2 linked regions of the Selenomonas sputigena genome follow. Each later gene encodes a partner of the first gene's protein in a complex. Links are inferred from orthologs where the notes say so. Each region holds a gene or a part of one and is shown in the gene's direction. Other genes may lie near its edges. The genes, in order: OL236_RS06050 and rny.

What was found.
Region 2: OL236_RS06050 (region 1) and rny share a complex: the UniProt entries of both Bacillus subtilis proteins name them as parts of the possible RNA degradosome complex. The link is inferred for Selenomonas sputigena from one-to-one orthologs.

Annotation. Positions count from the first base shown.
Region 1 is NZ_CP110383.1:1,243,954-1,251,387, reverse strand. The notes cover bases 256-3,211. They hold OL236_RS06050 (polyribonucleotide nucleotidyltransferase), read left to right. Parts: upstream 256-676; coding sequence 677-2,746; downstream 2,747-3,211. Other genes in these bases: OL236_RS06045 (helix-turn-helix domain-containing protein), read left to right, coding at 2,915-3,211; rpsO (30S ribosomal protein S15), read left to right, coding at 301-567. In the rest of the region: OL236_RS06060 (pyridoxamine kinase), read left to right, coding at 1-138; more of OL236_RS06045, read left to right, coding at 3,212-3,709; OL236_RS06040 (YgiQ family radical SAM protein), read left to right, coding at 3,713-5,563; transcriptional regulator NrdR, read left to right, coding at 5,564-6,028; OL236_RS06030 (TIGR03960 family B12-binding radical SAM protein), read left to right, coding at 6,025-7,434. UniProt on the Bacillus subtilis protein: Involved in mRNA degradation. Catalyzes the phosphorolysis of single-stranded polyribonucleotides processively in the 3'- to 5'-direction. Necessary for competence development in Bacillus subtilis.
Region 2 is NZ_CP110383.1:557,414-564,855, forward strand. Bases 1,069-4,032 are described here. They hold rny (ribonuclease Y), read left to right. Parts: upstream 1,069-1,760; coding sequence 1,761-3,305; downstream 3,306-4,032. Other genes in these bases: OL236_RS02650 (AI-2E family transporter), read right to left, coding at 1,069-1,515; OL236_RS02660 (hypothetical protein), read left to right, coding at 3,411-3,941. Outside these bases: OL236_RS02640 (DUF4160 domain-containing protein), read left to right, coding at 1-169; OL236_RS02645 (DUF2442 domain-containing protein), read left to right, coding at 182-481; more of OL236_RS02650, read right to left, coding at 487-1,068; OL236_RS02665 (TIGR00282 family metallophosphoesterase), read left to right, coding at 4,081-4,857; OL236_RS02670 (stage V sporulation protein S), read left to right, coding at 5,036-5,296; OL236_RS02675 (PHP domain-containing protein), read left to right, coding at 5,334-6,164; OL236_RS02680 (Asp23/Gls24 family envelope stress response protein), read left to right, coding at 6,246-7,079; OL236_RS02685 (DNA-deoxyinosine glycosylase), read right to left, coding at 7,149-7,442. UniProt on the Bacillus subtilis protein: Endoribonuclease that initiates mRNA decay. Initiates the decay of all SAM-dependent riboswitches, such as yitJ riboswitch. Involved in processing of the gapA operon mRNA, it cleaves between cggR and gapA.

The DNA of each region.
Region 1 (7,434 bases):
ATCGCGGAGGCCGCACGCATCGCCGTCGACTATACGGTGGAGTGCATCGCCTGGACGAAGGAGGCGGGTACGGACATCCGCTACGGCGTCAACTTCGAGCGCTACCTCGGAGACTACAGCAGGAAACTCGGTCTTTGAGGCCGGATATATGCCGGAACGCGCATGTCGAAGGCTTGCAAGGGCGAAGGAACTGTGCTATAATGCCAGAGAAGTTTTAAGGAATTCCGCAGCTACGACGCCGATTTCTCCGACGACGCCGTGGCTGCAGGAGAAAAGAAAGACGCTTAGGAGGGCTTATTCATGCTGACACAGGAAGCAAAGCAGAAGATCATCGAGGAAAATGCCGTACACGAAGGCGACACGGGTTCGCCCGAGGTGCAGATCGCGCTCTTGACGGCGCGTATCGTCTACCTCACGGAGCATCTGAAAGAGCACAAGAAGGATCACCATTCGAGACGCGGTCTTTTGAAGATGGTCGGTCATCGCAGGAGGCTTCTGAGCTACCTCTACAACAGTGACATCGAGCGCTATCGCGCGATTATCGCAAAACTGAACTTGAGGAAGTAAGAGAGAGGCGGGGATTTTTCCCCGCCTTTTTTTGCATGTGGCAAGGATAATGCGTTTTTTTGTCGAATAAGGTCATGAATCAAAGAGTGAAAATTTAGGAGGAACTCAAATGCAGAGTTTTGAAATGCAGGTTGGAGGCCGTCCGCTGATCATCGAGCAGGGAAAGATGGCGAAGCAGGCGAACGGCTCCGTTCTTGTCCGTTACGGCGATACGGCAGTTCTCGTCGCGGCGACTGCGTCGGCAGAGCCGCGCGAGGGCATCGACTTCTTTCCGCTGACGGTTGACTTCGAAGAAAAGATGTACGCTGCCGGCAAGATTCCGGGCGGCTTCATCAAGCGCGAAGGCCGCCCGAGCGAATCGGCGATTCTTTGCAGCCGTCTCATCGACCGCCCGATCCGCCCGCTGTTTCCCGAGGGTTTCCGCAACGATGTGCAGATCATCGCGACGGTGCTCTGCGTCGACCAGGACAATGCTCCCGAGATCGCAGGCATGATCGGCGCTTCGTGCGCTCTTTGCGTCTCGGACATCCCGTTTGCCGGACCGATCGCAGGCGTCAAGGTCGGCCGCGTCGACGGCGAACTCGTCATCAATCCGACGGAGGCGCAGCGTGCAGTTTCCGACTTGAATCTGACGGTTGCCGGCTCGCACGACGCCGTCATGATGGTCGAGGCGGGAGCGAACGAGCTTCCCGAGGAAGTCATCCTCGAAGCGATCCTCTTCGGGCACAAGGAGATTCAGCGCATCGTCGAGTTCCAGCAGGAGATCGCCGCTGCCTGCGGCAAGGAGAAGCGCGAAGTCAAGCTCTTCCTCGCGCCGGAAGAACTCGATCGGGCGATTCGCGACTACGCTTCTTCGCGTCTCGACGAAGCTGTGCGCAATCCCGACAAGCTCGACCGCGACGAGCATATCGCCGCCATCGGCGCGGAGGTTCTGGAGCATTTCCTTGCGGACTATCCCGAGAACGCCAAGGAGATCGCCGCCGTCACGCACAAGATCGTCAAGGAGAGCGTGCGCCGCATGATCACGCACGAGAAGATCCGTCCCGACGGGCGTGCGCTCGATGAGGTGCGCCCCGTGAGCTGCGAGGTTGGCCTTTTGCCGCGCACGCACGGCTCGGGGCTTTTCACGCGCGGACAGACGCAGGTACTCACGATCACGACGCTCGGCTCCGTCGGCGACGAGCAGATCATCGACGGTCTCGGTCCCGAGCAGTCGAAGCACTACATTCATCAGTACAACTTCCCCGGCTACAGCGTCGGCGAGGCACGGCCTGCACGCGGTCCCGGCAGGCGCGAGATCGGTCACGGCGCTCTGGCGGAGCGTGCGCTCCTGCCCATGATTCCCTCGCTCGATGAGTTCCCCTATACGATCCGCCTCGTGTCGGAGGTCTTGGAGTCGAACGGCTCAAGCTCCATGGGAAGCGTCTGCGGCAGCACGCTCTCGCTGATGAACGCGGGCGTTCCGATCAAGCGTCCCGTGTCGGGCGTCGCCATGGGACTCGTCAAGGACGGTGACCACTATACGATCCTGACGGATATCCAGGGCATGGAGGACGCGCTCGGCGATATGGACTTCAAGGTCGCGGGCACGGAGAAGGGCGTGACGGCGATCCAGATGGACATCAAGATTGCCGGCATCACGCGCGACATTCTCCTTTCGGCGCTCTCGCAGGCGAAGCGCGGCCGCGCCTTCATCTTAGAGAAGATGCTCGCCGTCATCGACAAGCCGGCGGCCGATCTCTCGCCCTATGCGCCGCGCGTCACGGTCATGAAGATCCATGTCGACAAGATCCGCGAGGTCATCGGCTCGGGCGGCAAGACGATCAAGAAGATCATTGACGAGACGGGTGCGCAGATCGACATCCAGGAGGACGGCACGATCTTCATCGCGGCGGCGGACGGCGAGGGCGCAAAGAAGGCGCAGCAGATCATCGAGGATATCGTGCGCGATGTGGAGGTCGGCGCTGTTTACAAGGGCAAGGTCACGCGCATCATGAACTTCGGCGCCTTCGTTGAGATCCTGCCGGGCAAGGAGGGGCTTTGCCACATCTCCCAGCTTGCACGCCATCGTGTCGCTCAGGTCGAGGACGTCGTGCATGAAGGCGATGAGCTTGAAGTCAAGGTCGTCGAGATCGACAAGCAGGGACGTGTGAACCTCTCGCACAAGGTTCTTCTCTGACTATAGGAATCGAAGGCTCGCGCTGCTTGCTGCGGCGCGAGTCTTTTATTGAGACTCAATTCCTATTCTTGCACCGCGTGCTTTTCGCGCTTATTGTCTTTTCTCTTCTATGACGGTATAATGGAATGGGAAGTTTTATTGGGAAGCTTTCGGAAAGGATGAATTTCGATGATAGGCGATCTTCTGCGCAGGGAACGCGAGAGGCAGAATTTATCGATCAAGGATATTGAAAAGGCTACGAGCATACGCGCTTTATATATAGATGCAATCGAGAAAGGCGAATACAAGACATTGCCCGGCGAGGTCTATGCGAAGGGCTTTGTCCGCAATTATGCAAACTATTTGAAGCTTAATGCCAACGAGATTGTAAACGCTTTCAATGAAGAGATGCATCCGCAGGAAGAGATGCAAGTGGCGGGGTCTTCTTCTGCGGAAGAAGCGAGGCAGGAGCAGTCGTCAGAAAAGAACAGGGAAGAATACCGAGGGCCGAAGATCACCTCGCTTGAAAGTTATCCGATGGAGAAGAGCTCCCATGGCGTTCGCAATGCTCTGATGGTGGCGGTGGCCGTCTTCGTCGTTGCCTTCGCGGCGCTCATCGCCTTCGGCGGGGACGAAGAGCCGAGCGCTCCCGCGCCGCGTGCAAAGACGCAGACGCAGCAGGGGCAGAAGCCGGGACAGAAGCAGACGGAGGCCGCGCCGAAGGCGGCGGCTGACGGTGTAGAGGTGAAGCTCAGTTTCACCGATCGCTGCTGGACGGAAGTTGTCGTTGACGGCAAGACGGAGTTCGAGGGGACGGCTGAAAAGGGCAAGGTCTTGACGCTCAAGGGCAAGGACAAGGTGCGCATCACGGCGGGCAATGCCGGAGCGCTCAACTATTCTCTGAATGGCAAGGACATGGGCGCGATCGGGCAGAAGGGTGAAGTGGTGGAGAAGACCTTTACCAAAGAGAATACGGCGAAGTGATCGATGGTTGGAAGCGTGAAGGATTTTTTGCCGATGAGCCGGACGGACATGGAGGCAAGAGGCTGGGACGAGCTTGATTTCATCTTCGTTTCGGGCGACGCCTATGTCGACCATCCGGGCTTCGGCACTGCGATCATCTGCCGCGTGCTCGAAGCGCACGGCTATCGCGTCGGCATCATCGCCCAGCCCGATTGGCACAGTGCAAAAGATTTTCGACGTTTAGGCAAGCCTCGGCTTGCCTTTCTTGTATCGAGCGGCAATCTCGATTCCGTTCTCGCACGCTTCACGGCGGCGAAGAAACTGCGCCGGCAGGACGCCTATTCACCTGGCGGACGCATGAATTGCAGGCCTGAGCGCGCTGTCAGCGTCTATGTGAAGCGGTTGCGTGAGGCTTGGGGTGAGATTCCCGTCATCATCGGCGGCATCGAGGCGAGCCTGCGCCGCATGGCGCATTACGACTATTGGCGCGATGAGGTGCGCCCGTCCATCCTCTTAGAGAGCGGCGCAGACCTCTTGATCTACGGCATGGGAGAGAAGCAGATCGTCGAGATCGCCGCCGAACTTCATGCGGGCGTCGCGATCGAGAACGTGCAGGATGTGCGCGGTACCTGCTACCGCGTACCGAACCGCGACTATGTATGGGACTATGTGGAACTGCCGCCCTATGAGAAGGTCGCGAAGGACAAGGCGCAGTTTGCCGACGCCTTCCGCGTCGAATATCTGGAGCAGGACCCCCTGCGCGGGCGCAGGCTCATCCAGCAGAACGAAGAGATCTGCGTCGTGCAGAATCCTCCGGCGCTGCCCTTGACGACGGAAGAGATGGACGAGATCTACGAACTGCCGTATCGCTATACGTGGCATCCCGTATACGACAAGGCGGGCGGCGTGCCCGCCATCGCCGAGGTCAAGTTCAGCCTCGTCAGCCAGAGGGGCTGCTTCGGCGGCTGTCATTTCTGCGCCATCGTGTCGCATCAGGGGCGCATCATCCAGCATAGGAGCAAGGAGTCCCTGCTGCGCGAGGCGGAGCGGCTCATCGCCCTGCCCGATTTCAAGGGCTATATTCACGATGTCGGCGGGCCGACGGCGAACTTCTATGAGCCGTCGTGCAGAGCCCAGCTCGTGCGCGGGACGTGCCGCGGCAAGGCGTGTCTTTCGCCCTTGTGCGAGAACCTGCGAGCCGATCACAGAGAATACTTGGCTATCCTAGAGAGCCTTCGCACGCTGCCGGGCGTGAAGAAGGTCTTCATCCGCTCGGGCATTCGCTTCGACTACCTGCAGCAGGCGCACGATGATTTTCTGGAAGTGCTGTGCCGTCATCATATCAGCGGACAGCTGCGCATCGCGCCCGAGCATGTATCGAGGCGCGTCACGCGACTCATGGGAAAGCCCGGAAAATCCGTATACCTGCGCTTCGTCAAGGCGTTCGAGGAAATGAACCGAAAGCTCGGCAAGAAGCAGTACCTCGTGCCGTACTTCATGTCAAGCCACCCGGGCGCGCACCTCGAAGATGCCGTCGAGCTTGCGGAGTTCATCCATGAGCGCGGCTACCATCCCGAGCAGGTGCAGGACTTCATCCCGACGCCCGGCACGCTTTCGACCTGCATGTACCACACGGGAATCAATCCTCTGACAGGCGAGAAGGTCTATACGGCGAAAAAGGCGGAGGAGAAGAGGATGCAGCGCGCGCTTCTGCAATATTGGCTGCCCGAGAACGACGCCATCGTGCGCAAAGCGCTGCATCTGGCGGGCAGGAGCGACCTCATTGGCTACGGGAAGAAGTGTCTGCTGCGTCCGAAGCGGCGCGAGACGGTAGAAAAAACGAGAAGAAAACGAAGAAAAGAGAAGGGGATATAGATGCGTTGCCCATTTTGCAAGGAGGAGGACAGCCGCGTCGTCGACTCGCGTGCAGCTGACGACGGCAATACCATTCGCCGCCGCAGGGAGTGCACGTCGTGCGGCAAGCGCTTTACGACATACGAGACAGTGGAGAAGATTCCGCTGATGGTTATTAAAAATGACGGCAGGCGTGTCGTCTTCGACCGCAACAAGCTGCTGAACGGCCTCATACGCTCGTGCGACAAGCGCGACATTCCGACGGAGCGCATCGTCGCCCTGGCGGATGAGATCGAAAAGGAGCTTCGCAACACGATGGATCGCGAGGTCTACACGCGCGACATCGGCGAACTCGTGATGGAGAAGCTCAAGAACTTCGACGAGGTCGCCTACATCCGCTTCGCCTCGGTCTACCGCAAGTTTGCCGACATCAGCGGCTTCCGCGAGGAGTTGGAAGCGCTGCTCAGGGAGAAGAACCCGTCTTGAGCTGGAAGATCAAGCGGCGTCTGCGCGAGCAGTTGGAACGCGAGCAAGGCTATTTTTCGTTTCCGACGGGCACGCGGCGCGCCTTCGCGCTCGTATACCCGAATTCCTACTTCGTCGGCATGTCGAACCTCGGTCTGCACATCATCTACGACCTCTTGAACCGACGCGGCGACACGGCGTGCGAGCGCTTCTTCCTGCCGAGCGACGAGGAACAGCGCGAGCATGAGCGTACGGGCACGCCGCTTCTGAGCCTGGAGAACCAGCAGCCGCTCCATCGCTTCTCTTTGATCGGCTTTGCCGTCTCCTTCGAGATGGACTACTTCAACCTGCTGCGCATCCTGCAGCTCGGCAAGGTCAGACTTCTGGCGGCGGAGCGCGGCGAGCAGGACGCCATCGTCCTCGCGGGCGGCCCTTGCGCCACGTTCAACCCCGAGCCGTTGAGCCTCTTCGTCGACGCCTTCGTCATCGGCGAGGGCGAGGTCGTCATGCCGGCTCTGATGGACGCATACGACGCCGCCGTGCGGCAGGGTCTTTCGCGTGCCGAGCTTCTGCGCGCCCTCTCGAAGGTCGAGGGCGTCTACGTGCCCTCGCTCTACGCGCACGACTACGATGAGTCGGGCCGCCTGTGCGCCATTCGCCCTGCGGCGGGCGCTCCTTCGCGCGTCACGCGCCAATGGGTGCGCGATCTCGATGATTTTCCCGCGCACACCGTCGTCGTCACCGACGATACGGAATTCAACCTTTACCTCATCGAGACGGCGCGCGGCTGCGGCAGGCACTGTCGCTTCTGCATGGCGGGCTACTGCTTTCGACAGCCGCGCAACCGCTCGCTGAAGGTCTTGGAAAAGGAAGTCCAAGAGGCGAAGAAGTACGAAAAGCGCATCGGACTCATGGGAGCCGCCATCTCGGACTATCCCGAGATCGACGCTTTGTGCCGCGACATTCTGGCAGAAAATCTCGGCATGTCCGTCGCCTCCTTCCGCGCCGATTCCGTGACCGAGGAGCTTGTCGCGTCCCTTTCGAGGAGCGGGCTGCGCACGATCACACTCGCCCCCGAGGCGGGCAGCGTGCGCATGAGGAAGATCATCAACAAGGGCATCGAGGAGGAGCATCTGCGCCATACGGTCGATCTTGCTCTGCAGGCGGGCATCCGCCAATTCCGTCTCTACTTGATGATCGGTCTGCCCTACGAGGAGGAAGAGGACATCAAGGCCATCGTCGATATGACCGTGCGCCTGCATGAGCACATCCGGGCGAAGAAGGAGCATGCGCAGATCACCTTGAGCATCAATCCGTTCATCCCCAAGCCGTTCACGCCCTTCCAGTGGCTGCCGATGGCGGACGAGAAATGGGTCAAGGAGGCGATGAAGACGATCCGCAAGGGGCTGGCGCCCTACAGGAGCATC
Region 2 (7,442 bases), 690 kb from region 1 along the record:
TTTCAAGGCGTCGGTCGGAATCGACGGTGAAATGCTTGCAGGTTCATTGCCTGCAAAGCAGTTGAAGATTCTTACGGCATGGCTGTGTATTCATGAAGACGAATTGTATGCTGCGTGGAACAAAGCTGTTCGCGGCTTACATTTTGACAAGATCGAACCTTTGCGATAGGAGGGGTGCCTTGTGTATATTATCAATGGAATTGTTTATGCTGGAGAAATGAAGGAAGGAATCTATGTCAGGGATTTCCGAATACTGCAGAATCTTTATATGCTCGTGACGTTTTCCACTGGGGAGGTACGCGTTTTCGATGCGGCTGAACTTTTGCAATACCCTGTCTATGCCCCTTTGGCTGATAATGCAGTGTTTCGGAGCGCGAAAGTGGAAGACGGTATCCTTGTTTGGCAGAATGGTGAGATCGATATAGCGCCGGAGGCTCTTTATGAAAGGAGTTATCCGTATAGCTCCTCTCAAGTTATCTAGAAGTCTCATATATCTCCCTCACGCTGCTTTCCCAATTCCTGCTGATCGCGATAGATGTCGGCGATTACGAGCTTTACGATGACGATGAAGGGGACGGCGAGGAACATGCCGGCGGGTCCGAGGATCTCACCGCCGAAGATGACGCCTAGGATGATGGCGACCGGGTGGAGATTTAGGGATTTGCCAATGAGAAGAGGGTAGACAAAATTGTGGTTGATCTGCGTGAGCACGATGTAAAATAGGACGGTCTGCAGCACGAGGGCGCTCGACTCGGTAGCGGTCAAGAAGACGCCGAACGCCGAGGCGGCAGTCGGGCCGAGTACGGGGATGAACTCGCCCGCCCCAGAGAGGAACGCGAAGACAGAGGCGTAGGGAAGGCCGGCGAACTCGAAGTAGAGGAAGACGACCGTGCCCGTGATGGCACACATGACAATCTGGCTGAAGATATAGACGCGCAATGCGCGAAGGATGTCATTAAAGAGGTTCAGTACGCGTCTTCTTGAGGCTTGCGGGAAGAGTCCTGCAAGCCAGATTTTTATGCTCTTGCCGTCCTTAAGAAGATAGAAGGTCACGAAGATGATGATGACGAACGCCATGAACTTGCCGAAGATTTCTAAGAGGAAGGACAGAGAGGATTTCAGCAGATCCGTGCTCAGACTGCGCAGGTTGGCGAGAGCGTCGCTGAGTTCGCTGCGCAGGAACTCGGAATCTGGCACGAAAGGAATGTTCTGCAGGCTCAGGGTGATGGTTGGCAAGTCGGTGACAAAGTTGCGGAAGGTAGGAACGAAGGAGAGCGAGAGCAGGACGATCATTCCTGTGAGAAGTGCGATGAAGGCAATGACGACAAGGCCGGCCGCAAGTGTGCGCGGCACCCTCTTGCGCTGCAGAAAATCGACGGGCGGCTGCAGGAGGAGCTGCAGGAGGAGCGAGAGGAAAATGATGAATGCGAGATCGGGGAAGAACCAGAAGGCAGAGAGCAGGAGCGTAAAGGTGATGCCCAGGATGATGGATGTGCGGTAGTTTGCCAGATGCATGGGGAAGCCTCCTTTTCTATTTATATATTTATAGAGAATGGGAAAATTTCCTGCACGAAGAGATGGGACGGGGAATTTTTTATCGTCGCTCCCTAGGGCTTTAGGGGGGCCTTGGAGGATAATTCTTGACAGGACATGGGAAACAGCATACAATAGGAAAGTATAGTTTTTAGCCACATACGAAAAACATATCATAGAAGGAAGAGTCGAAGAAGAGTCTTGGCGAATCCTGAACGACTTAGGAGGTGTTAGTTATCATTGAGATAGTTTTGGCGGTCATTCTCTCGTTGATCGCCGGCGTGGGCGGCGGTTATCTGCTGCGCAAGAGAGCTGCGGAGGCGCAGATCGGCTCTGCCGAAGATGAGGCGAGGCGGATCGTTGCCGAGGCGGAGGCCAAGGGCGAGTCCAAGAAGAAAGAGGCTTTGCTTGAGGCGAAGGAGGATATTCATCGGCTCCGCCAGGAGCTTGATCGCGATACAAAGGATCGGCGCAGTGAGCTGCAGCGGCAGGAACGCCGCATCGTGCAGAAGGAAGAGAATCTCGACCGCAAGCTCGATTCCTTGGAGAAGAAGGAAGAAGTCCTCTTGAGCAAGGAAGCGAAGATCGACCGCACGCGCGCGTCCATCAATGAGCTTCGCGACAAGCAGAAGGAAGAGCTGGAGCGCATTTCGAGCCTGACGGCGGAGGAAGCGCGCACGATGCTCCTGACGGAGGCGGAAGAAGAGCTCAAGCACGAGAAGGCTCTGATGATCAAGGATTACGAGCAGCAGGCGAAGGATGAGGCGGACAAGCGTGCGCGCGACATCGTTTCACTTGCCATCCAGCGCTGTGCTGCCGATCAGGTGGCGGAGACGACGGTTTCCGTGGTCTCGCTGCCGAACGATGAGATGAAAGGTCGCATCATCGGACGCGAGGGGCGCAACATCCGCACGCTTGAGACGCTGACAGGAATCGACTTTATCATCGACGATACGCCCGAGGCTGTCATCCTTTCGGGTTTCGACCCGGTGCGCCGCGAAGTGGCTCGCATCGCACTGGAGAAGCTCGTGACGGATGGGCGCATCCATCCGGCGCGCATCGAGGAGATGGTCGAGAAGGCAAAGCGTGAGGTTGACCAACGCATCAAGGAAGCGGGCGAGCAGGCGACATTTGAAACGGGCGTACACGGGCTTCATCCCGAGCTTGTGAAGCTCCTCGGACGTCTGCGCTATCGCACGAGCTACGGACAGAACGTGCTCAACCACTCGATCGAGGTCGCTCATCTCGCTGGCGTCATGGCATCGGAGATCGGCGCTGATGTGATGCTCGCAAAGCGCAGCGGCCTGCTGCACGATGTGGGCAAGGCGGTTGATCACGAGGTCGAGGGATCGCATGTGACGATCGGCGCCGATCTTGCGAAGAAGTACCGCGAGCACAAGGACGTGATCAACGCCATTAGTGCGCATCACGGCGATGTGGAGCCGACGACGGTCGAAGCCGTGCTTGTCGCGGCGGCGGACGCCGTGTCGGCGGCAAGGCCGGGCGCGCGCCGCGAGAGTCTGGAAGCGTATCTGAAGCGCCTGACACGTCTCGAAGAGATCGCCGAGTCGTTCGATGGCGTCGACAGTTGCTTCGCCATCCAGGCGGGGCGCGAAGTGCGCGTTATGGTCAAGCCCGAGAAGGTCGACGATACGGCATCGGTAGCGCTCGCGCACGACATCGTGAAGAAGATCGAGTCGGAGCTTGAATATCCGGGTCAGATCAAGGCGACGATCATTCGCGAAACGCGCGTTGTTGATTACGCCAAATAGTTGTATAATAGGGGTGTTGGGAGGATGCTTCTCAGCACCCTTGGTTTTTAGAAAGAGCGGCGCAAGGCGTACCGCGAGTATTCTGGCTGTGATTAGGGAAACGAGGTGTTTGCTTTGGGCAGATTCATGACAAGTGCGAAGAAGCCGAACAAGGATGGGATCAATCTGTTGGTGTCCATTCTCGTCTGTTATCCGGAGATCGGCATGGTGAGCTATGAACCGGAAAAGGAGGCTCTGTACTTCTCCTTCACCCTGACGAAGGTTCCTCCTCGGCAGGAATTCGAGGAGACGGCGGCGTTTCTTGAGGAAAGTATTCTCACATACCACGACCTTGAAGGGTTGATTCCGGGGGAGATTGATTTTTCTCTCGAAGGACAGGGGAATACGGCGTTCTTTCGTGTCCTGCGCGATGTCCGCACGCTTTCCCGCGGCGAGATCGCCCTTCTGGCAGACCTCATGTACGAACGCTTCGGCGACGCACTCGTTTCCGATGAGACGCGCGACGGCTACGAGGAGGACAATTTTCTGCGTGAGGAGGCGATCGACCACATCATCGGCAGCCTCAAGGGCAGCCGCATGTCTGATCGCATGATCGGCATCCGTGAGGAAGGCCGCGTCATGGTGTTCAATAAGTAAGCCGTCCGGCAAAAAGAAAATATGACGCAAGCGGCAGGAGTGCCGCTTGTCGTTTGTTGAAGGCGCGTGAGTACGAGAACGTGTCCACAAGATTCGTGCCCGTGGGGAAGACCTCGGGCGCACGAGAGGTGGTTATGTTTTGAGAGTCATGCTGGTTGGAGATGTTTGCGGCAGAGCGGGCAGGGAGGCGTTCAGTCGCTTCACACCGGGAATCCGCAAGGAAAAGGCGGTGGACATCGTCATCGTCAACGGGGAAAATTCTGCGGGGGGCAAGGGGTTTACGCGCAAGTCGCTCGATGCGCTCTACCATGGGGGCGCCGACGTCGTGACGTCGGGCAATCATGTCTGGGACAAGAAGGACGTTTTGGAGTTCATCGACGACGAGCCTTTTCTCATCCGACCCGCCAATTACCCAGACGGAGCGCCGGGGAAAGGCTATTGCATCTATCCTCATCGCGCGAAGAACATCGCCGTCATCAATATGTCCGGCCGCGTCTTCATGCCCGATATGGATTGTCCGTTTCAAAAGATCGAGAGAATCCTGCGCGAGATTCGTGACGAGGCGGACGTCATCTTTCTCGATTTCCATGCGGAGGCGACTTCGGAGAAGGCTGCGATGGGCTGGTATCTCGACGGACGCGTCAATGCCGTCGTCGGCACACATACGCATGTGCAGACGGCGGACGAGCGCCTTCTGCCGGGCGGTACCGCCTATATCACGGATCTCGGCATGACGGGGCCGTGGGACTCGGTGCTCGGCGTGCGCGTCGACCGCGTGCTGGAGAAGTTTACGACGTGCCGCCCCGTGCGCTTTGAGGTGGCGGAAGGCCCTGTCGTCTACAGTGCCGTGATCGTCGAGGTGGACGATGCGACGAATCGGACGCTCTCCATCGAGCGCATCATGAAGAAGGGCTAGAAGAGCGCGGATAAAATGAAAATGGACGGCTGAATTTATCCGTGCTTCCTTGGCAGCAGGATTTTTCTTTTTTGTATAGAATACATGGAGAGATAAGGTGTACGGTTCTTCTGATAATGAATGAAAAATCTGAATCGGCAGAAAGACGCTGCAGGGATTTTTGGGAGGGAAGGCGATCATGGAAGTCTTGAAGGTTTCAGCGAGGTCGAATCCGAACGCTGTCGCGGGGGCTTTGGCCGGAGTCATTCGGGAATCAGGCGCGGCCGAGATGCAGGCGGTCGGCGCAGGCGCCCTGAATCAGGCCGTCAAGGCAATCGCCATTGCGCGCGGCTTTGTCGCGCCGCACGGCATCGATCTTGTCTGCGTTCCTGCTTTCGCCGATATCGAGATCGACGGCGAGGAGCGCACGGCGATCAAACTCATCGTAGAGCCGCGTTGAGGGCTTTGCATGGGTTCAGCAAGGGAGTGAGGTTCCAGTGTCCAGCGATCTGCATACGCATACGTCATATTCCGACGGAAAGATGACGCCCGAGGAGCTTGTGGCGGCGGCGAAGGAAGCGGGGCTTCGCTACATCGCAATCACGGATCATGATACCGTGGACGGCGTCACGCATCTTTATGAGGAAGGGCTTTTGCCTGCGAAGGGCATCGGCATCATACCGGGCATTGAGTTCAGCGCCCATCATGAAAAGCGGGAAATCCATATCCTCGGCTACAATGTCGACATCTATCGCCGCGATCTCCTCGACCGCCTGAACGATGTGGGAGAGGCGCGTTGGAGTCGCTTCGCTGAGATGGTGGAGAAGCTGCAGGAGCTTGGCTACGGCATTACGGAAACGGATGTGCTGAAGGTAGCAGGCACGAGCAAATCCATCAGCCGCTCGCACATCGGACGGGCTCTCGTGCTCAAAGGCTGTTTTTCCAGCGTACGCGAGGCGTTCGATGCTGTGCTTTCCAAAGGCCGTCCCGCTTATGTTTCACACTATCGCCTAGAGCCGGAAGAAATCGTCGCGCTGATCAAGAATGCGGGCGGTACGCCCGTCCTCGCTCATCCGAAGCTTGTCGGTGACGACGCGCTCGTCGAGCATGTGCTCGACCTCGGCATCGAGGGCATTGAGGCATTTTATCCGCAGCACGATACGGTCGATACGCAGCGCTATCTCGGTATGGCGGAGCGCCGCCATCTGCTCGTGACGGGCGGCTCGGACTTCCACGGCTTTGCTTCGCGCTATCCGCAGGAACTTGGCATCTTCACGGTGGAGGATTCATTCGCGGAGAAGCTGTATAAGCCGAGAATGAATCTTTAGAGAGACCGACTGTCCTTTTTGCAAGGATTTCGCAGGAAAATTCCCTCGCTTTAGTTTCTTAAAGAAGCAGGAGAGAAAGATATGGACGTCATAGCATTCGTAGGTCCGAGCGGCACAGGCAAGAGTCACCGCGCCTTGCTCGTGGCGCATCAGCATCAGGCGGACGCCATCATTGATGACGGCATCCTGATCAAGGACGGCAAGATCGTCGCCGGTTCTTCCGCCAAGATGGAGAAGAGCAAAATCATGGCGGTGCGCCGCGCCATTTTCGTTCTGCCCGGACATGCGGAAGAAGTGCGTTCTGCTATCGCCGAGTGCAGGCCGCATCGCATCCTCATCCTTGGGACTTCCGAGAACATGGTCTATAAGATCGTGCGCATACTGAAACTGCCGACGATCGAACAGATCATCCACATCGAAGACATCGCGACGCAGCGTGAGATGCAAAAAGCGCGGGACAGCCGACTGAAGCAGGGCAAGCACATCATACCCGTTCCGACGATCGAGCTGAAGCCTCATGCTTCGGGCTTCCTCATCGATCCCATCCAGTCCTTTTTCCGCCGCAACCGCACGCGTCGCCGCAAACTCGGCGAGAAGTCCATCGTGCGCCCGGTGTTCAGCTATTATGGCAAGCTCATCATCGACGATCTGGCAATTCGCGAGATGGTCGTGCGCATCGTGCATGAGAAGGAATACATCTCGGAGGTCGGTTCTGTGCGCGTGCGCCACGTCTGGAAAGGCGACGAGGATCGCGGCCTTGAGATTTCCTGTTCCGTCGTGCTGACCTACGGCAGCCATATTCCGACACTCATCAAGGAGACGCAGCAGCGTGTGAGAACGAAGGTCGAATACATGACGGGACTTTTCGTGCGCGAGGTCGACATCATGGTGCAGGCGCTTTATATCGAAGCGTAATCTGTACGCGCAACGTTCGCTTTGTGGACGTTGTGCGCCGCCTGCTCATCGAGAAGAAAGGCGCTCCCCTTACTCTTCGAGGGGGAGCGCCTTTTTCCATGCTTTTACGAGATCGTCGAAGCGCCAGCGCGCGTTGGCTGCGCTCGTCGAGGGCAGCGCATGAAAGGTGAGATCGTCGCGTTTCAGGAGCGACTTGTTGGCACGGCGAAAAGTATCGGCCGATTTGCCGCCGTTCAGGCAGAAGGTGGAGAGGCGCGGATAATGCGCGAGGAGCGCGGTGAAGTCGTTGGGCTTTGCCGCGCGAATCGCTGAGTCCAAGCTGCCTTCGCGCTCGCATGAGGCGATGGAGTCCCAAAGCGCGAT